Regions from separate parts of the Citricoccus parietis genome, predicted to be linked through region 4. Evidence: riboswitches for the same ligand, from Rfam matches in the RefSeq annotation. Region 4 holds a riboswitch; each other region holds the start of a gene.
What was found. Region 4 has a riboswitch for S-adenosylmethionine ahead of ACFFIO_RS10315 (O-acetylhomoserine aminocarboxypropyltransferase/cysteine synthase family protein). Riboswitches for the same ligand answer to the same signal wherever they lie in the genome.

Region 1 (5,007 bases), on a different contig from region 4:
TGCCGGTCAACGCCGCGAGGTGCAGGAACTGCCAGCTGGCCTGGCCGGTGGCAACACGGGTGCCGTCATCCAGGCCGCCGGCGTAGACCTCCTCGGCCTCGACCGGCGTGTTCTCGAACACCGTGGTGCCGGAGGCGGTGAGTTGCTGGCCGAAGCCGTCCCAGTCGTCCAGCCTCGTGATCCCGGGGGCGTTCACGGACACCGTGGCGGCGATCTCCTCACCGTGGGCGTCCACGGCCGCCACGATGATCCAGTCGGCGTAGAGCGTGCCGGTGGAGTAGTACTTGGTGCCGTTGAGCCGCCAGGTGCCCTCGGAGTCTTGGGCCAGCGTGGTGGTCCCCTCCCCCACGGCGTTGTTGATCTCCGTGACGGCGTTGCCGACCACGGCCCCGTCCCCGAGGCGGCGCAGCCACCGGTCCCGGAACACCGGATCCGGGTGCCCCAGCACGTTCTCCTGGTTGATCAGGTGCGCACGCAGGGCCTGGACCAGGTTCGAGTCCGCCGCCGCCAGCTCCACGATCAGCCGTGCCTGCTCCGCGAAGGAGAGTCCGGCACCGCCGTACTCCACCGGCACCCGCAGAGAGGTGAACCCCGCCGCGGCCAGCCGCCGGACGGCGTCGCGGTCGATGATGTGCTCGGCCTCCCGTTCGGCGGCACTGTCCGCGATGGCGGCGAACACCGGAGCCATCCGCTCCCGGACGGCACGGTAGGCCTGACCGGACGATTCAGTCCCGGTGGAGGCGGCGGTGGAGAGCGCGGTGGCGCGCTCGGTGGTGGTGGTCATCATGCTCCTTCGGTGGTGGATGGGGTGGCGGCCTCCGCGGCGGCGGAGTTGCGGGCCGTGGAATGGAACGGCGGGATGGCGCCGTTGATCCGGTAGTCGCCCACGGCCTGGGTGCGGTAGATCAGCGGGGTGTGGCTGGCGATCGTCCGGGCGTTGAGCCAGTGCTGGTGCAGCTGCCGGCTGGCATCCGTGGCCGAGGCCCCGCCGGACTCGAAGATCTGGTTGGTGGCCTCCAGGATCAGATCGGACACCACGAGCGACGCCTCGGACAGCGCGATGTTGGCCCGGGCATGCGCCTGGACCACCACCGGGTCCTCCAGGTCGGTATGGCCCCGGACCTGGAGGAACGACTCCTCCACCACGGCCGCGGCGCCCCGCACGATGTGCCGGGCCGAGCCCACCTTGGCGGACACGGCACCGATGACCTGGTGCACCAGCGGGTCCTCCGCCGGCGTCTCCGCCGTCGCGTGGTCATAGGTGCGACGCCGGCCGCGGACGAACGCGGTGATCTCGGCCAGCGCGGTGCTGCCGATCCCCGCCTGGGTGGCCGCCAGCACGATCCACAGGACGGTGTAGGCCAGCACGCCCGTGGGGACGTTGAACTCCTGCGTCCGCTGGGCCCGCACGGGAACGTGGTCCAGGGTGGTGGTGCCGGAGGCGGTGAGCCGCTGGCCGAAGCCGTTCCAGTCGTCGATGCGCTGCACGCCGGGATCACGGGCGTCGATGATCGCGAAGACCGGGCCGTCCTCCTCGAGCCCGGGCCGGACCGCGGAGACCAGCAGGTAATCGGCGAAGATCGCCCCGGTGGAGTAGAACTTGTCACCCGTCAGGCGGGCCACCTCCGTGGTGCCCGTGGCGGCGGCCGACTGCACGGTGTCCAGGTCGGCGTCGATCCAGTGCACCGGGCGCCGGCCCGCGGACGGCGGCAGCTCCACCAGGGCGTTGCCGAAGATCCTCCCGGCCGCCACCCCGGCCAGCCACCACTCGGAGACCGCGCCCTGGGACTCGTTCTCGTGCTGCTCGGTGAACATGAAGTGCCCGTGCAGCGCCTGGGGCAGGTTGGAGTCGGCGGCGGCGAGATCCACCAGCAGATCGGCCAGTTGCGGCAGGCTCGCCCCGATGCCCCCGTGGTCGCGGCCGAGCCGCACCCGGGTGAACCCCGCGCCGCGGAGATGTTCAATGGCAGCGAACGCCAGCTCGTGATCCTGCTCGCGCTGTGCCGATCCCGCCGCGATGGCCGCAAAGACCGGCGCAAAGTGCGCGCTGAGCTGGGCGTCCGTCGGTCCCGAGGGGCCGATGGCTGCCCGCAGCTCCTCGAAGGTGGGCAGTCTGGTCAGCGCGGAGCGGTGTTCGAGGTGGGTGGTGTCCGTCATGGGTGTCCCCATCAGCCATGGCACACCGGAATGGCGTTGGCCCGGAACACGGCGTCATCGGGGCCCTGCGGCCGGGACACGCATTCACGGTGGTGCCGTACTTGCCCCGCGGTGGTCCCCGGAGGCCGAATCATCACCTGGAGCACCCCACTACGGTGAGAGGGTTGCCGTCCGGCCAGCCAGGGCTTAGCACCGGATCTCGTGATTCTGTTCTCGACCCTAGGCAGTCAGCTCGTGGCCGCCAAGCCTCGGGTCATGTTCAGCGGCCTGACGTCATCTGCGACCGGTTCCGTGCCGATGTGCCGCACCGATGGCTGCAGGCCGCCCCAGATGACGGTCTGTGACGGCCGGTGACGGACGGGACATTCCGGTCACCAGCGGTAGTCCAGGAACTTGCCGTCCAAGGTGATGACCACGCGGTCGCCATCCGGATCGGCACGGCGGTCGAGGTTGACCTTGAAATTGATGGCGCTCATGATGCCGTCCCCGAACTCCTCGTGGATCAACGCCTTCAGCGCCGGCCCGTAGACCGACATGGCCTCCATCAGCCGGTAGATCGTGGGATCGTTCATCACGGCCGGGTCGCTGCCCCTGTTCGGCTGCTGCTGCAGGCTCTCGGCCACGTCGTCGCCCAGACCGAGCATCTCGACGACGACGCCGGCCTGGGCTGCGGTCATCGGGTGCTGTCCCAGCAGCGCGGCCGTGGTCCACACCGGGGCGGCGCCGAGGGCGCCGGCGAGGTCCGCCCAGGTGAGGCCGGCACGGATGCGGGCCGCGTCGACGAGATCGGCAGCGTGCGCCTTGGGCATGATCGGGTCCATGGTCAGCGGCTCACGACGTGGTCGGACAGGGTCGGCAGCTTCGGCTGACGCTTAGCCCCCGTGCGGTAGTGGGTGGCGTAGAGGGTCAGGCCCACGAAGGAGAGGCCACCCACGAGGTTGCCGAGCACGGTGGGGATCTCGTTCCAGACGAGGTAGTCCATGATGGAGAACTCACCGCCCAGCATGAGTCCGGCCGGGAAGAGGAACATGTTGACGATGGAGTGCTCGAATCCCATGTAGAAGAAGAGCATGACCGGCATCCACATGATCAGTGCCTTGCCCACGACGTCCTTGGCCAGGAAGGCGGCGACCACACCGGTCGAGACCATCCAGTTGCAGAGCACGCCACGGATGAAGAGGGTCAGCATGCCGCCCGCTCCGTATTCGGCGTACCCCACCGTCCTCCCCTCGCCGATCGAGCCGATCTGCTGGGCCACCTCGTTCGGCGGGGTCTGGAAGCCGTAGGTCATGGTCACCACCATCATGATGGCCACGAGGAATGCTCCGGCGAAGTTGCCGACGAAGACCAGGCCCCAGTTGCGCAGCAGACCGCCGATGGTCACGCCGGGCCTCTTGTCGATCCACGCCAGCGGGACCAGGGTGAAGACACCGGTGAGCAGGTCGAATCCGAGCAGGTAGATCAGGATGAAGCCGACCGGGAACAGCAACGCACCCACGAGTGCGTTGCCGGTCTGCACGGTGACGGTGATGGCGAACGCGGCGGCGAGGGCCAGGATGGCACCGGCCATGAACGAGCGGATCAGGGTGTCCCGGGTGGACATGAAGACCTTGGACTCACCAGCGTCCACCATGTGCTTCACGAAGTCTGGCGGGCTGACATAGGACATGTGACATCACTCCAAGGGCGAGGGGCCGGGCATACCCCCAACCTAGGAAGAGTGCGTTTCTGCGGTGTTTCCGTCCCTGCACGGGGCCGCGAAATCTCCCTCACTCCCCCGGCGGGATGCGGTGAGATGCCCCTGCGCTCAATCCCGGCGAGGAAGCTCCCTGACCAGCTTCACCGCTGCGGTGAGCCGGTAGCTCGTCTCGAGCCACTCGGCGATCTCATCCCATCCTTCGTCCTGGGCCGGATCGAGTCCGTCCAGGTCGATGCCGAACCAGCCCGCGGGCCCCAGATAGGCCGGGCGGAAGGCCCGTGGATCCTGCTCCAGGAACGAGACGTCGGCCTCCTCGGGTCTGATCACCACCGCCTGCGGGTGCTGGACGTAGGCGTCCCCGGCGGCGGTCGAACCGGATCGTTCCTGGGCGCTGCCCGTGTCCTTGACCGAGGCCCCGTAGTAGGCGAAGACCTTCTGGGTGAAGAACGCCGGCCTCCCGTGGGAGACCTTCATGTCCGCCGCCGGGAGGGCCAAGGCCAAGGCGCGGACGCGCTGGAAGTGGCGGTCGCCGTCGTCGTACATCTGCGGGTGGGCCATCGGCCCAGTTTCCCCGGTGATCGAGGCCGCGTGAAGTCTCGGCCCCCTAGGCCCCGGGAACCGCGGCGTAGGCCGGCTCGGCCTTCTTGACCCGGCCGATGACCCACATGGTCACCGGGGACAGGACGATCTCGACGACGGACTTGAACACGAAGCCCACCAGCACATAGTTGAGGAACGTCGGCAGGTCCGTGATGCCGATGACGCCGGCGGCGATGGAGCAGAACACGAGGGTGTCCAGGAACTCGCCGACCAGGGTGGAGGCCGCCAGCCGGCCGAAGAGCAGGCGTTCGCCGGAGCGGCGCTTGAGGCGGACCATGAGCCAGGAGTTGGCGAGCTGGCCGATGAGGAAGCCAAGCAGGGAGGCGAGCACGATCAGGGGCACGGGCGCCAGGGTGCGGACGAGCGCGTCCTCGCCGTCGTACCACTCGGCGCCGGGCAGGGCGATGATGACCCAGAAGCAGAGCGCGGAGAAGACCGAGAGGGCGAACGTGGTGACGATGGCGCGCCGGGAGGCCTTGAATCCGTAGACCTCGGAGACCACGTCCCCGATGATGTACGCCAACGGGAAGAGGAAGAACCCGCCGTCCGTG
Region 2 (5,007 bases), on a different contig from region 4:
ACGCCTTCGTCCATGGGGAGAAGTCCATGGTCAAGCGCCTGCGCCGGCATCTGACCGAGGAGCGCGGCGTGGACCGGAGGATGCTGTCCCTGTCCTCATACTGGACCTACGGCAAGGCCGACGACTAAGCCGCCCGGCCTCGTTGAGTCTGGAGCGATTCACACATTATGCGGCTGATTGCGTGAATCCCTCCAGACTCAACCGTTCAGCGGCGGGCGGCCATGACGTCGGCGATCTGCCCGACGCACGGCTCGTTCTGCAGGGACGTGGTGTCCCCCAGGGCGGTGCCCTCGTAGAGCTGGGTGAGCAGGCGCCGCATGATCTTGCCCGAGCGCGTCTTCGGCACGTCCGGCACGAAGACAACGTCCCGCGGCTTGGCCACCGGGCCGATCACGGTGCCCACGTGCTGGCGCAAGGCCTCGGCGGATTCCTCGCCTACGCCCGCCCGGGCCACCACGAAGGCGACGGCAGCGTGGCCGGTCTTGGCGTCCGGCACGGGGCAGACGCCGGCCTCCACCACGCCGGGGTGGGAGACCAGGGCCGACTCGATCTCTATGGTGGACAGACGGTGGCCGGAGATGTTGATGACGTCGTCGATCCGGCCCAGGATCCAGATGTCCCCGTCCTCGTCATACTTCGCGCCGTCCCCGGCCAGGAACCAGCCCTGCTCGGCGTAGTCCTTCCAATAGGAGGAGTAGTAGCGCCGCGAATTGCCCCAGACGGTGCGGGCCATGGCCGGTCCGGTGCGGGTGATCACGGCCTTGCCCTGCAGGCCGGCGGCCACGGGCGCGCCGGAGTCGTCCACCACGGCCACGTCCACGCCCGGCAACGGACGGGAACCGCAACCGGGCTTGAACCGCTCGTCGTCCTGCCGCGGGGAGAGGATGGTCGCCCCGGTCTCGGATTGCCACCAGGTGTCCACCATGGGCACGCCCACGGAACCATCGCGCGGGACCTGTGCGCCGGCGTCGCCGGTTTCGGCCTGTGCCTCACCGTCCAAGGTGGACAGCCGGTCCCGGCCGATCTGCGTGCGTGCCCAGGTCCAGGCCTCCGGATTCACGGCCTCGCCGACGGTGCCGACGAGACGGATGGAGGAGAGGTCATAGTCCGTGGGGATGCCCTCGGGGAACCAGCCCATGAGGGAGCGGACCAGGGTGGGTGCGGTGTAGTAGCTGGTGACGCCGTAGCGCTCGATGACCTCGAAGTGGCGGCCCGGGTGCGGGGCGTTGGGCACCCCCTCGTAGATGACCTGCGTGACGCCGTTGGAGAGCGGCCCGTAGATCTCGTAGGTGTGGGCGGTGACCCAGGCCAGGTCCGCCGTGCACCAGTGGACGTCCTGGTCCCGCGCGGTGACATCCGGGTTCGAGAACAGGTAGTCGTAGGACCAGCTTGCCTGTGTCAGGTACCCGCCGGAGGTGTGCACGAGTCCCTTGGGCTGGCCCGTGGTGCCGGAGGTGTACATGATGAACAGCTCGGTCTCGGCGTCGAAGGCTTCGGGGGCGTGCGTGACGGGCTGGCGGTCCACGATCTCGTGCCACCAGACGTCCCGGCCCTCGACCCAGTCCACGTCCACATGCCCGGTGCGGTTGAGCACCAGCACATGCTCGATGTTGTTCTCGCCGGAGACGGCCTCGTCCGCGTTCGCCTTGACCGGGACGGCCTTCCCACGGCGGAACTGGCCCTCGGAGGTCACCAGGAGCTTGGCGCCGGTGTCCTCCACGCGGAACTTCAGGGCCTCGGCGGAGAAGCCGCCGAACACGAGCGAGTGCACGGCACCGATCCGGGCGCAGGCCAGGGTGATGACGATGGTCTCCACCAGCACGGGCAGGTAGACGACCACGCGGTCGCCCTTCCCGATGCCCAGCTCGGTCAGCGCATTCGCGGCCTGGCTGACCTCCTTCTGCAACTGCGCGTAGGTCACGGCGCGGCGGTCGCCGGGCTCCCCCTCGAAGTACAGCGCCACCTTGTCCCCGCGGCCGGCGTCCACGTGCCGGTCCACGCAGTTCACCGCGACGTTGAGGGTGCCGCCCTCGAACCAGCGGATCTCCGGGCCGCGTTCGGCCTCCGGGTCCGGGGCCGTCCACGAGTGGGTGGTGTGCCACGGCGTCTGCCAGTCGAGGCGGCGCGCGGCCTGATCCCAGAAGGCCAGGCGGTCAGCCTCGTCCACCGGGTGGCCGTCGCCGAGACCGCCGTGGAGCAGGTTCGCGGGGCGGCCGGGGTGGGCGGTGGTGTCGGCGGAGTTCAGGAGAGAGTCCGGCAGGGGGCCCGGCAGCGGAGCGGGGAGGGCGCCAGTTTCGGCGGTGGTGGTGTTCGGGGCAACAGACAAGACAGAACCTTCTTTCCATCGAATCTGGCGGTAGCACCTGGTGGCCGATGCCGTGCCCGGAAAGGGGCCGGCGTCGACCACGGGTTGCTGCGGCGTCACAGAGCCAGATCTCTCGGCCGCTCGGGATGGTCGATTCCACTGTACGTCCGGGGCCCAGGCCCGGGCCAAACCGGTGAAGCCGTGCTACGGCGCCGGGATTAGTCTGGACGGGCAGTGGTGACGCCAGCCACCGGAACGGGGAGGCCCCTTGGAAGAATTCGCACTGCTGGCCGTGGCCGGCATCCTGATCATCGTCCTCGTGTCACTCTTCGCGCCGAAGCTGGGCGTGGCCGCACCCATCCTGCTGGTCATCGTCGGCATCGCCTGCAGCCTGATCCCCGGCGCGCCCAGGATCCTGCTGGAGCCGGAGTGGATCCTCATGATCGCGCTGCCGCCGATCCTCTACTCGGCCGCAGTCAACGTCCCCATCACGGATTTCCGCCGGGACCTTGAGACGATCAGCGCCCTGTCCGTCCTGCTAGTGATCGCCTCCGCCTTCGCCACCGGGTGGTTGATCTGGTGGGTGCTGCCGGACATCGGCTTCGCCGCCGCGGTGGCACTGGGGGCCGTGATCAGCCCGCCGGACGCCGTGGCCGCCACGTCCATCGGCAAGAAGCTGGGGCTGCCGCCGAGGCTGGTGATGATCCTCGAGGGGGAGGGGCTAGTCAATGACGCCACGGCACTCGTCATGCTCCGCACCGCCATTGCCGCCACCGCCGGCAGCATCACGTTCTGGGGCGCCATCGGCGACTTCGTCTACGCGGTCATCGCGGGGGTGGCGGTCGGGCTGCTGGTGGGTGCCCTCACGGTGTGGGCCCGGTCCCGGATCCGCCAGCAGCCCGTGCTCACCACCGCGATCTCGCTGACCGTGCCGTTCCTGGCCTACATGCCGGCGGAGAACCTGCACGCCTCGGGCGTCATCGCCGTGGTGGCGGCCGGGCTGATCACCGGGCATCAGGCGCCCAAACGCTTCAGTGCCGTGGACCGCATCACCGACCGCACCAACTGGCGGACCATCCAGTTGCTGCTGGAGAACGGCGTGTTCCTGCTGATGGGCTTCGAGATCACCTCCATCGTCGCGGACGCCGAGTCCTCCGACCGGGGACTGTGGATGGCCGTCGCCCTCGCGGCCGCCTGCACCGTGATGCTCTTCGTGGTCCGCATCCTGTTCGTGGTCCCGCTGATCGCCCGCCTCCGGGCCCGTCAGCGCCGGATCCCCGGCGTTGCCGAGCAGCTGGACGCGGCCCTGGAAGCCGTCGCCGAGGGCGATCAGGACGCCAATCCACGCCGCGCGGCGCGGCTGCAGCGGTGGCGTGCGGACGCACAGTTCCAAGCCACCCACAGCCTCGGGTGGCGCGGTGGTGCCGTGCTGGCCTGGTCCGGGATGCGCGGGGCCGTCACCCTGGCGGCGGCCCAGTCGCTGCCCTCGGACATCCCCTACCGGGCCGAGCTGATCCTGATCGCCTTCACCGTCGCCATCATCACCCTGGTGGTCCAGGGCGGCACGCTGCCCCTGCTGATCCGCGTCCTCGGCATCAAGGGCACCAACGAGGAGGCCGAGGGCCGCGAGGTCACCCGCCTGGCCGAGGAGATCATCGCCGCCCGCGAGGCCTTCCTGGACAACCAGGCACTGCGGCGGGAGAACGGCAGACCCTTCGCCCCCGAGGTGCTGGAGCGGACCCGGAGCCGGGGCCTGGCCGCCACGGAGGCGTTGGCCGCCATGGTCAATGACGACGATCCGGACGGTCACGCCCAGCAGCACCGCGAATTGCGCCGCCAGCTCGTGGACGTGGAACAGTCCGTCCTGCTCGACGCGCGGGCCGGCGGCACCTACTCCTCGCACACCCTCCAGCGGGCGCAGCATTTCATCGACGCGGAGTCCACCCGGATGCAGTAGCCCCGCGGCGGTGCGGGGCCAGGGTCAGGGACACCGGCAGAGGTCCTGCGGTCGGCTCACGGGCGGTGGGCCACCGGGGCGCGGCCCAGCTCCTCGACGGTCAGCATCCGGACGCCCTCTGGATGGCCAGCGGCCTCCAGCACGGAGCCGACGGGATACCGCTCCGGATCGGTCCCAGCCATGAACTCCTTCAGGGCTGCGGCCAGTCCCGCCTCCGGCAGCAGCCGCTGCCCGCGGACGAAGCGCTCCGGCGCGGCCAGGACCAGCAGGAGCATGCCGTAGACGGCGTCCTGCGTCTCGTCGACCGGCGGCTGGAAGTAGGGCACGTCCAGGATCTGTCCACCGAGCCGGGCATAGAACCGCAGCCGTGCCGCCGGGTCCCCGTGCACGGGGTGGGCCTGATGATGGTCGGGGTGCTCCACCTCGGCGAGCACCACCGAGACCTCCGCGTCCGCGGTGATGCCGGCCAGCAGCCCGGACAGCAGCGCCGTGCCCACGCCCCGCCCGCGCTGGTCGGCACGAATGGCCACATAGCTCAGCAGCACGGCCGGGGAGTCGGCGAAGGTCGCGATGATGGCCACGGCCACGGGGTCCGACGCCTCGCCGACCACGCGCACCGTGGCCGAGCCCCGGGCGACGTCCTCGAGCAGCTCCTCCACCGAGACCAATTCACGGGGCGGGAAGTTCGGGACCAGCAGGCGCTCATGCACCCGCGCCACGGCGGCAGGGTCCGTGACGGTGTTGG
Region 3 (5,007 bases), on a different contig from region 4:
CGCCTGGAACAGAAAGGGGGTGCCCTGGGGGCCGGGATGGGTGAGGGCTTGGTCCGGCACGGAGAAGAACGTGCCACGGTGGCCCACGGGGTGGACCTTCTCCGGGTCCACGAAGACGCCGCGTTCCCGGTCGGCCACCACGGCCCCCTCCTCGAAGGATCCCTCGAAGAGCTTGTACATCACCTCCAGATACTCGTCCGCACGGTCGTAGCGCTCGTCATGCGGGATCTGCTGGTCCATGCCGAGGTTCCGGGCCGCCGAGTCCTGATAGGAGGTCACCACGTTCCACGCGATGCGGCCGCGGGTCAGGTGGTCCAGGGTGGCGAAGGTGCGGGCCAGCAGGTACGGAGCCTCGTAGGTGACGGATGCGGTGATCCCGAAGCCGAGGCGCTCGGTCACGGCGGCCATGGCGGGCACCACCACGAGCGGGTCCAGCAGCGGAACCTGTACGCCGCCGCGCAGCGTGGCGTCGGTGGAGTCCCGGTAGACGTCGTACACGCCGGGGATGTCCGCCAGGAAAAGGGAGGCGAACCCGCCCCGTTCCAGGGTGCGGGCCATTCCAGTCCAGTACTCCAGGGTGTCGAACCCGGAGACCCCGGACTCCGGGTGCCTCCACAGGCCCGGGGACTGGTGCACCGGGACCATCATGTCGAAGGCGTTCAGGAGGAGGGGGCGGGTCATACAGTCGTCCTTTCAGAGGTTCTCCCAGTGGGGCGATCGGGGTCAGTCGCGGCGCCTGCTGTGGCGCCGGCTGTGGCCTGGTGTTCGGGGGACAGCGCGGGATCGCCCACCACCGGGACGGCGTGCAGGTCCGTGAGCTCCGTGCCGCGTTGCTGGCTGGCCGGGTCCTTCGCCGCGAGCGCCGCGGCGACGGAGATGACGGACAGCACCGTCAGGTAGCCGGCGATCAGCCACGGGGCCTCCCCGCCGGCGGCGAACAGCAGGGCGGCGATCATCGGCATCAGCCCGCCGCCCAGGACGGTGCCGACCTGATAGCCCAGGCTCACGCCCGAGTACCGGACGTGGACGGGAAACTGCTCGGCGAACCAGGCCGCCTGCGGCCCGTAGATCGCGTCATGGATGAGGTTGATGCCCAGGATCACCACGAGGGGCAGGAAGGCAAGGGGGCCGGCGTCGAGGAAGGCAAAGAGGACCCAGCCGAAGACCCCGATGGCGGCATAGGCGGCCGCGGACAGGAGCCGGCGCCCGATCCGGTCGGACAGCCAGCCCCAGAACGGCGTGGAGAACAGGCCGATGGCCGAGGCCACCATCACCGCGGTCACGCCTGAGGCACTGTCCCCGCGCACGTCCCTCAGGTAGGTCAGCATGTACACCGTGACGAGGTAGTAGATGGCGTTCTGGGCCAGCCGCAGGCCGATGGTGACCAGCAGCGGCCGCCGGTGGTGGACCAGCAGCTCCTTGAGGGGCGCCTTGGACACGTTGCCCGAGGCCCGGTGCTCCAGGAACTCCGGGGCATCGGCCACGCCGAGCCGGATCCACAGGCCCACGGCCACCAGCAGGGCGGAGAGTAGGAACGGGATGCGCCAGCCGAAGGCGGCGAACTGCTCGGCGCTCATGATGTTCTGCATGATGAAGAACGCGCCGGTGGCCAGCAGCATGCCGGCGGAGGAGCCGATCTGGGTGAAGGACCCGAAGAAGCCGCGGTGCCGTGCCGGCGCGTGCTCCACGCTCAGCAGCGCCGAACCGCCCCATTCGGCCCCGGCGGACAGGCCCTGGAGGATCCGCAGGACCACCAGCCCGACGACGGCCCACCAGCCGATGACCTCGAAGGTGGGCATCAGCCCGATCAGGGTGGAGGCCACCCCCATCAGCACCAGGGACGCCACCAGCAGCGCCTTGCGGCCGATCCGGTCCCCCAGGTGGCCGGCGATGATCCCGCCCAGCGGCCGGGCGATCACCCCGACGGCAAGGGTGGCGAAGGAGGCGACGATCCCGCCGAGTTCGGTGGCCATCGGGAAGAACTGGACGTTGAAGATCAGCGCCGCGGCCGTGCCGTAGAGGTAGAAGTCGTACCACTCGATGGTGGTGCCGGCGAAGGCGGAGGCCAGGACCCGCTTCTTGCCGGAGAGGATGTTCGTGGCGCCCATCAGCCCTGGCCTCCCTTTGCATCACCGATCGCGTTGAGGCCCTCGGGCAGGGTCCCGTTGATCCAGTAGTCCCCCAGGGACCGGGCCCGGAAGGCGATGGGGTTGTGCGTGGCCACGGTCTGAGCGTTGCGCCAGTGGCGGTCCAGGGCCTTCTTCGTGGAGGTGGCGGAGGCACCCACGGTGAGGAACAGGTCCTGGGCGGCTCCGATGCCCAGTTCGGGCACCGTGATGGTGGCGTGTTCGATGGCCAGCTCGGAACCGTAGAGCTCGGCGGGGACGTCTCCGGTGAAGTCCGGACGGTCGGCTCCGACAGCCTGGGCGGCGGCGATGCCGTCATCCAGGGCGCGGGCGGCGTGGAGCACCGTGGCCTCGGCGGTGAAGGCCTTCCCGGCGATGCGGCCGGCGGCCTCCTGGATCAGCGGATCCTCGCGGAACGGAAGGCCGGACCCGGTGTTGAAGGTGCGCTTGCGGGAGGCGATGGTCGCCACGGCATCCCGCCGGGAGGCGCGGGCGATCCCGGCCAGGACCGCCAGCAGCACGAGCTGGAAGAAGGCGGCCTCATGAACGGCCTCGGCAGACCCCGGTACCCGGTCGAGCACCCCATGGGCGGGGACCGTGACCTTCGTGAAGGTCGCGGTTCCGGTGCCGGTGAGCTTCTGCCCGAAGCCGTCCCAGTCATCCTCCAGAACCACTCCCTCGGCGTCGGTGGCCACCACGGCGAACTGACGGCCGTCGAGCAGCCCGCCGTCGGCGGCGGCACGGGCGGCCGAGACGCGCGTGTAGTCGGAGAAGATGGAGGCGGTGGCGTAGAACTTCTGTCCGTTGAGCTCCATGCCGCCGGCGGTCGGGGTCAGCGTGGTGTTCAGACCGCCCAGCGCGTTGCCGCCCTTCTCCGTGGAGGCGTTGCCGACCGTGGCGCCCGCCAGGACCAGCGGGTACCAGGCGTCCTGGACATCCCGCGGCTGGAAGCGCAGGGCCTCGAGGAAGCCGTAGTGCGAGCGGTAGATGTGGGCCACGTTGGAGTCGGCCTCGGCCAGGTCGATCAGCAGGTGGAAGAAGTCCTGGAGGCTGACCTCCGGACCACCGTGGGCCACCGGGACCCGCAGGGTCCCGAACCCGGCCTCGTCCAGGCTCCGGACGGCGTCGAAGGGCAGCTCGCGGTTCAACTCCCGGGCCAGGGACCCCGCCGCGATGTCCTCGAAGAGCGGCTGGAAGTGCCTCTTGAGACCGGCATAGTCCGTGGGCAGGCCGTCACTGAGGTTCGCGCCGGGCCGGACGGCAGCGATGGTGCGGGGTGTCGCGGTCATTCGGTGGTCCTCTCGGTCTCACCGAAGGATTCCCGTGGCGGGGTCCAGACCGTGCCGGGTCATTCGACGCGGCATCGTTCAGGGAACCGGAACCGCTTCAGCCGTGGGATCTCCATCGGTCCTGGCGGTAGCACCCGGCTGGGGAATCCCCACGGGTTGCTGCGGCGTCGACGAGCCAGGTCTCTCGGCCGCTCTGGATGGTTACCCGCCCACGTTAACGGACATCAGCGCTCCAGTGCTGTGTCTGGCGTCACGTCGCTTCACACAATCGCTGTTCCGTACAAGTCGAAAGGGAATGGTCCGGCATTCTCGCGCACTGTCGCCACGTGCCCCTTCCAATTGCCAAACTGCACAGTAATCTCATGGCAGAGGGGCACTGAGGAGAAAAGAGAACCATGAGCGTTGACTTGTTTGCGGTGGTCGACACCGAAACCACTGGCTTGTTCCCCGGCGGACATGATCGGATCGCCGAAATCGCCATAGTGACCATGGACCGCGACGGGCAAGTCCACGACCGGTGGGAGACCCTCGTCAATCCAGAACGTGATCTCGGCAAACAGTCGCTCCACGGCATTCGCGCCCGGGATGTCCTGCGTGCCCCCACCTTCGCGGACATCGCGGATGAGCTGCAGTGGCGTCTCTCCGGCACCATCATCGTGGCCCATAACCTCGGCTTCGACGCCCGCTTCCTTGACGCCGAATTCGGCCGACTCGGGAAGCCGCTGCCCACACACTTCCTTCCCAGTGGGCTCTGCACGATGCGGCTGTCTCACGAGTATCTCCCCGGAGTCGGGCGGTCCCTGCGGGATTGCTGTGACTCCTTCAGCATCGATCTTGTCGGTGCGCACTCGGCGGCAGGGGACGCCGAGGCTACGGCAATCCTGCTGTCCCGGTACATGGAGATCGACCCGGAGCGCGAGGACTGGAATGCGCCGTCCACGCAGACGGCTGCCAGGGTGCGAGGGGAATCCGCCCCCACAGCGTTCATCGCCCCGGTTCTGCGCGGAGCTCCAGACGGCAATCGTGAACACTTCCTGGAACGCATCGTCATCCGCCTGCCAGAGTTCACGGGGCCGTCCGAACATGATGAGTATCTGGCTCTGGTCGACCGCGCCTTGGTGGACCGCTATCTGTCTGCACATGAGGAAGAGCAGTTGATCACCACGGCCAACGAGATCGGTATCAGCCGCCGACAGGCGAGCGAACTCCACCGTCAGTACTTCGAGGAGCTGGTGCACGCGGCCTGGCGCGATGGTGTCCTCACCGACCTCGAGATCGCTGATCTCCAGCTTGTCGCCTCCATGCTGGACATCCCCGCCGAAGCCGTCGACCAGGCTCGCACTCCCCGCGATTCCCAGGCTTCCGCGAATCCGGCCATGGCCACCCCTCTCCTCGGACCGGGTGACAAAGTGGTTCTCACGGGGGACATGAGCGTGCCTCGATCGTCCATCGAGGACAGGCTACGCGCCCAGGGTTACGTTCCCCATCCGGGGGTGACCAAGGCTGTGAAACTGGTGGTGGCCGCCGATCCTGACAGCATCTCGGGAAAGGCAAGGAAAGCCCGGGACTACGGCATTCCCGTCGTCGGCGAG
Region 4 (5,007 bases):
GTGACGTCACCGGGCAGTTGGCGCGCGAGTTCCTGGGACTGGCCCGGGAAGTACAGGCGGTCGGACTCGACGGCGGCGATGAACGGTGTCACCCGGATGGAGCCGAGCACCTCTGCCTCCGGGCCCCGGCCGCGGGAGACGTCGTGGCTCATCAGGGCCTCGGTCAGGACCAGGTAGCTGTTGGCGTCGAAGCGCTTGACCAGCTTGGCCGCCTGGTAGTCCAGGTAGGACTCGACCTGATAGCGCCCCTGCCGCCGGACCGGCTCGCCGAACGGGTTCTCCTCGGGCTGCGCGGCGCGCCCGAAGCGGGCGACCATGTCCGGTTCGGACCGGTAGGTGATGTGCGCGATCTTGCGGGCGATGCCCAGGCCGCCGTCCGGCGTCGGGCCCGGATAGTAGTCCCCGCCGCGGAAGTTCGGGTCCAGGGTGATGGACTGCACCTGCGCCTGAGCGAAGGCGATCTGCTCGGCGGTCGAATGCGCGCCGCAGGCGATGACGGCCATGCCGGCCACGCGGTCGGGGTAGGTCGCGGCCCACTCCAGGGCGCGGGCGCCTCCCATGGAGCCGCCGATCACCGCCTGGAAGCGCACGATGCCCAGCGCGTCCGCCAACCGCGCCTCGGCGTGGACGGAATCGCGGATGGTGGTGAACGGGAAGCGGGAGCCCCAGGGATTGCCCTCCGGGTCCAGCGAGGACGGTCCGGTACTCCCGTAGCAACCGCCCAGGATGTTCGGGGCGATCACGAACCAGGTGTTGGTGTCGATGGCGCAGCCGGGGCCGACGACGCCCTCCCACCAGCCCTCCTCCGGACCACCGGAGGAGGCCGCCACGTGCGTGGACCCGGTCAGGGCATGCAGCACCAGCACGGCGTTCGACTTCTCGGCGTTGAGCCTGCCCCAGGTCTCGTAGGCGATCTCCGCCTCCGGCAGGTGCCCACCGGTCTCGAAGTCCAGGGCGCCGATGCGCTGGGTGTGCAGGCCGCCCTCGGGGAGGCCCGTGGAGGTCGGCTGGGGGGTGGTGGTGGTCATGCGAATACCTCCGGACCTAGGCGCTCACGTCAGCCGCGGCGAAGCCGTTGTCAAGATCGGCCAGGATGTCCTCGATGCTCTCCACGCCCACGGACAGGCGGACCAGGCCGGGGGTCACGCCGGCGGCACGCTGCTCCTCCTCGGTGAGCTGGGAGTGCGTGGTGGACGCCGGGTGGATGACGAGCGAGCGGACGTCACCGATGTTGGCCACGTGGTGGTGCAGCCGCAGTGCATCCACAAACCGGGCCCCGGCCTCACGGCCGCCGGCGATCTCGAAGGAGACGAAGCCGGCCGGGCCCTTGGGCAGGTACTGCTTGGCGCGCTCGTGCCACGGGCTGGAGGCCAGCCCCGGGAAGATGACCGTCTCGGCCAGGACGTGGTCCTCCAGGTACTCGGCCACCTGGCGGGCGTTGGCCACGTGGCGCTCCATGCGCAGGGACAGCGTCTCGAGCCCCAGGTTGAGGAGGAAGGCGTTGAAGGGGCTGATCGCACTGCCGTAGTCGCGCAGCAACTGGACCCGAGCCTTGAGCACGAAGGCCAGGTTGGCGCCGAGGATGCCGTCCACACCGAGGTCCCGGGCGAAGACGATCCCGTTGTAGCTCTCATCCGGGGTGTTGAAGCCCGGGAAGCGCTCCGGCTGGGCGGCGAAGTCGAAGGTGCCGCCGTCCACGATCACACCGCCCATGGCCGCGGCGTGGCCGCCGAGGTACTTGGTGGCGGAGTGGACCACGATGTCCGCGCCGTGCTCGATCGGACGCAGCAGGTACGGGGTGGCCAGGGTGTTGTCCACGATCAGCGGCACCCCGGCCCCGTGGGCGACGTCGGCGATGGCGCGGATGTCCAGCACGTCCCCGCGGGGGTTGCCGAGGGTCTCGCCGAACAGCGCCTTGGTGTTGTCCTGAATGGCGTTCTTCCACGCCTCCGGGCTGTCCGGATCCTGCACGAAGGTGGTGATGATGCCGATCTTGGCCAGGGTGTGCTTGAACAGGTTCTGCGTGCCGCCGTACAGCGAGGCCGACACGACGACGTGGTCCCCCGCACCGGCGAGGTTGAGGATGGAGAAGGTGGTGGCGGCCTGACCCGAGGCCAGCAACAGTGCCCCGACCCCGCCCTCCAGGGCGGCGATCTTGCCCTCCACGGCCTCCTGCGTGGGATTGCCGATGCGGGAGTAGATCGGGCCGAGGTCCTTCAACGCGAAGCGGTCCGCGGCGACCTCCGCGGAGGGGAAGTCGAACGAGTTCGACTGGATGATCGGCAGCACGGTGGCGCCGTAGGGGTTCTCCTCCGGGATACCGGCATGGACCTGGCGGGTCTCGAAGCCCCACTGGGCCGGATCGGCGGCGGCCTCGGTGTTCGGGGTGGCGTTCGGGGTGTTATTGGGGGTGTCAGTCACGTGACGGCTCCTGTCAGTCCAGGGCCACCTGCAGGGTGCCGGCGGGCACGGACATCGTCCAGCAACCCGACGCGGCGTGGTGGCCCGCGCTTGCCGGTGCCGGTTGGCACCTGCCTGGTCCTCACCCGGGGCACCCCACCGCGAGCTGGAGGGTTGCCGGCCAGCAAGCCGGGGCTTGATGCTGGCACTCATGACCTTCATCAAGTCTGCCAGATCGGCTCCGGGGATTCATCCCCGGCCACCAGGGAGCGTCGCAATGCGCCTCACGGTGGGGTTCGTGTGGCCATCGCCCTCACGAACTTCGGCCTCCAGCATCGGACGGCCGTGAGGCCTGTGACCTCGACCACATTTCAAGTGAGGTTAACCTAACCGGCCCGTGACTGAAGAAAGTGCGACGATATGGGCATGATGCGCCTGGATCACGTCTCGTACGCCGTTGGACCCCAAGAAGGACTCGCCGCCACGGTGGCCCGCCTCGCCGAAACGCTCGGCATCGAGCGCGTCAAGGGCGGTGTCCACCCGCGCTTCGGCACGCGCAATGCGATCTTCCCGCTGCGCAACCGCCAGTACCTCGAGGTGGTCGAGGTCCTGGACCACCCCTCCTCCGAGAAGGCTCCGTTCGGCCAGGCCGTGCGCGCCCGCTCCGAGATGGGCGGCGGCTGGATGGGCTGGTGTGTCACCGTGGACGACCTCGCCCCGTTCGAGGAGCGCCTGGAGCGCCAGTCCGTGCCCGGCAACCGCAAGTTCCCGGACGGCCGCGAACTCACGTGGCGCCAGATCGGCATCAAGGGCCTCATCGCCGACCCGCAGGTCCCGTACCTCTTGCGCTGGGATGAGGGCACCGAGGACCTGCACCCCTCGCAGGCCCACACACCCCAGGCCGAACTGTCCTCCATCACGATCGCCGGCTCCCGCGACCGCGTGCGCGGCTGGCTGGGCCTGGACGATTCAGAGGAGACGGTCGAGGACCTCAACGTGGTCTTCGAATCGCCCTCCGGCACCCCCGGCATCCTCGAGGTCACCTTCGAGACCCCCAAGGGCACCATCACCCTGTAGTTCCTTCAGGGTCAGGTGCCGCAGCCGGGGTCAGGTGCCGAACAGGCCCGCCGCCGCCAGCAACGGGTAGGCCACGAACCCGGCGGCATCCAGGAGGAAGTGCGCGATCACCAGCGGCATCACCCGCCGGTATCTCAGGTAGACCGCGCCGAACACCAGCCCCATGAGCAGGTTGCCGACCCCCGGGCCCACCCCCTGGTAGAGGTGGTAGGCGCCGCGCAGGACGGCGCAGCCCACCAGCACAGCCGCGGGATGCAGGGGAACGACGGCGCCGCTCGCCCAGGTGCGCAGCCCGCCCTCGCTGCCGGGCCGGCTCGGTTCGAGCCCGGCGCGCCGCTGCTGCAGGTAGCCGATCCGGTCGAAGAGCCACGCCACCACGATGATCTCCTCCAGCAGCCCGTGCCGCAGGGCGGAGAACAGCAGCACCGGGGTGGTCCACCAGTACTCGTTCAGCGCGCTGCCGACGATGGCCGTGGTGACGCCGGCGGCCCGTCCGGCCGCGTAGACCGCCAGGGTCCCGAGGCCGATCGCCAGGAACAGCCCGATTCCGAGGCCCACGTCCCTGCCCGGCCGGCGGAAGTCCAGGCCGAAGGTGCGGAACGGGTTGCGCCCCCGGATCCACACCAGGTGCAGCACCAACAGCACCGGAATCAGGGCGAAACCGATATCCAGCAGCTGGTACATCAGGTCGAAGTACTGCCGATCATCCAGCGCCGGGTTCAGGGTGGTGGTCTGCCCGGACAGGGGCGCCTGCGTCCACTTGTCGATGAGGTTGACGATCGCGTAGACCGCCGACTTCCCCAGGGACAGCGCCAGCACGATGGCGATCTCCCAGCGGACCATCCGGGCGGAGGGCGCCGCCAGGGCGTCGAACCCCTCTGACACTGCCGGACGGGTCGGCGGAGTCGGGACGTTCGGAGACGGCGAAGCTGGGGTGGTCACCGCCCCAGTGTAGGAGTGCCCGAGACCCCTGGCCTTCCGACCCCCTCGTCCCGCCACGGTCAGAGCCGGCCGCCGCGCTACCGTGGATCCATGGCCTCCGCACCGACTCCTGACGACGTCGCCGCCGCCTGCGCCGCGGCCGCCCGACCCTTGGCCTCTGCCCTCGCCGCTGACGACGGACTCGCTCGCCGGCTGTCCGAGGCGGACTGGCCTGCCGGCGTGATCGACGAGGGCGGACAGTTCCACCGGGTGCTCGTGCTGCCCGGAGTGGGCGCCGTGCGGATGACCCGCACCCACGAGGCCGCGGCACACCTCAGCGACCGCATGGCCACCCTGCAGATCCTCAGCACGACGGCGGCGCTCCCCTTCGCCGTGCCCGTGCCGCTGACCGAGGTGGTCGGGGAGGCGGACGGACTGCCGGCGGGGATGGCCGCCGTGGTGCAGGAGTACCTCCCGGGCGAGGCGCACCCACCGCACGCCGGCGAGGTGCCGGTGCTGCGCGAGCTGTGCCGGACGCTGGCGGGGATCGACACCGCTCCCCTGGCACCCCACCTCGGCCCGCCGTTCGCCTACCGTGGCCCCTGGACC

Region 1: linked by a shared signal. The riboswitch ahead of ACFFIO_RS04575 (acyl-CoA dehydrogenase family protein) and the one ahead of ACFFIO_RS10315 (O-acetylhomoserine aminocarboxypropyltransferase/cysteine synthase family protein) in region 4 are both predicted to bind S-adenosylmethionine.
Region 2: linked by a shared signal. The riboswitch ahead of ACFFIO_RS13860 (AMP-binding protein) and the one ahead of ACFFIO_RS10315 (O-acetylhomoserine aminocarboxypropyltransferase/cysteine synthase family protein) in region 4 are both predicted to bind S-adenosylmethionine.
Region 3: linked by a shared signal. The riboswitch ahead of ACFFIO_RS13810 (acyl-CoA dehydrogenase family protein) and the one ahead of ACFFIO_RS10315 (O-acetylhomoserine aminocarboxypropyltransferase/cysteine synthase family protein) in region 4 are both predicted to bind S-adenosylmethionine.

The regions. Positions count from the first base shown of each region.
Region 1 covers NZ_JBHLWH010000013.1:126,386-131,392, forward strand. The annotation lists gene ACFFIO_RS04570 (acyl-CoA dehydrogenase family protein) at 1-787, opposite strand, end outside; gene ACFFIO_RS04575 (acyl-CoA dehydrogenase family protein) at 784-2,157, opposite strand; SAM riboswitch class IV at 2,250-2,364, opposite strand; gene cynS (cyanase) at 2,529-2,978, opposite strand; gene ACFFIO_RS04585 (formate/nitrite transporter family protein) at 2,981-3,826, opposite strand; gene ACFFIO_RS04590 (MmcQ/YjbR family DNA-binding protein) at 3,965-4,414, opposite strand; gene ACFFIO_RS04595 (queuosine precursor transporter) at 4,461-5,007, opposite strand, start outside.
Region 2 covers NZ_JBHLWH010000039.1:172,187-177,193, forward strand. The annotation lists gene ACFFIO_RS13855 (siderophore-interacting protein) at 1-128, shown strand, start outside; gene ACFFIO_RS13860 (AMP-binding protein) at 206-2,326, opposite strand; SAM riboswitch class I at 2,339-2,458, opposite strand; gene ACFFIO_RS13865 (cation:proton antiporter) at 2,574-4,262, shown strand; gene ACFFIO_RS13870 (GNAT family N-acetyltransferase) at 4,319-5,007, opposite strand, start outside.
Region 3 covers NZ_JBHLWH010000039.1:157,884-162,890, reverse strand. The annotation lists gene ACFFIO_RS13820 (LLM class flavin-dependent oxidoreductase) at 1-681, opposite strand, end outside; gene ACFFIO_RS13815 (MFS transporter) at 678-2,108, opposite strand; gene ACFFIO_RS13810 (acyl-CoA dehydrogenase family protein) at 2,108-3,415, opposite strand; SAM riboswitch class I at 3,525-3,619, opposite strand; partial or broken gene ACFFIO_RS13805 (3'-5' exonuclease) at 3,811-4,239, shown strand; gene ACFFIO_RS13800 (BRCT domain-containing protein) at 4,312-5,007, shown strand, end outside.
Region 4 covers NZ_JBHLWH010000027.1:264,848-269,854, forward strand. The annotation lists gene metX (homoserine O-acetyltransferase MetX) at 1-1,028, opposite strand, end outside; gene ACFFIO_RS10315 (O-acetylhomoserine aminocarboxypropyltransferase/cysteine synthase family protein) at 1,045-2,421, opposite strand; SAM riboswitch class IV at 2,503-2,617, opposite strand; gene ACFFIO_RS10320 (VOC family protein) at 2,821-3,477, shown strand; gene ACFFIO_RS10325 (CPBP family intramembrane glutamic endopeptidase) at 3,508-4,419, opposite strand; gene ACFFIO_RS10330 (phosphotransferase) at 4,510-5,007, shown strand, end outside.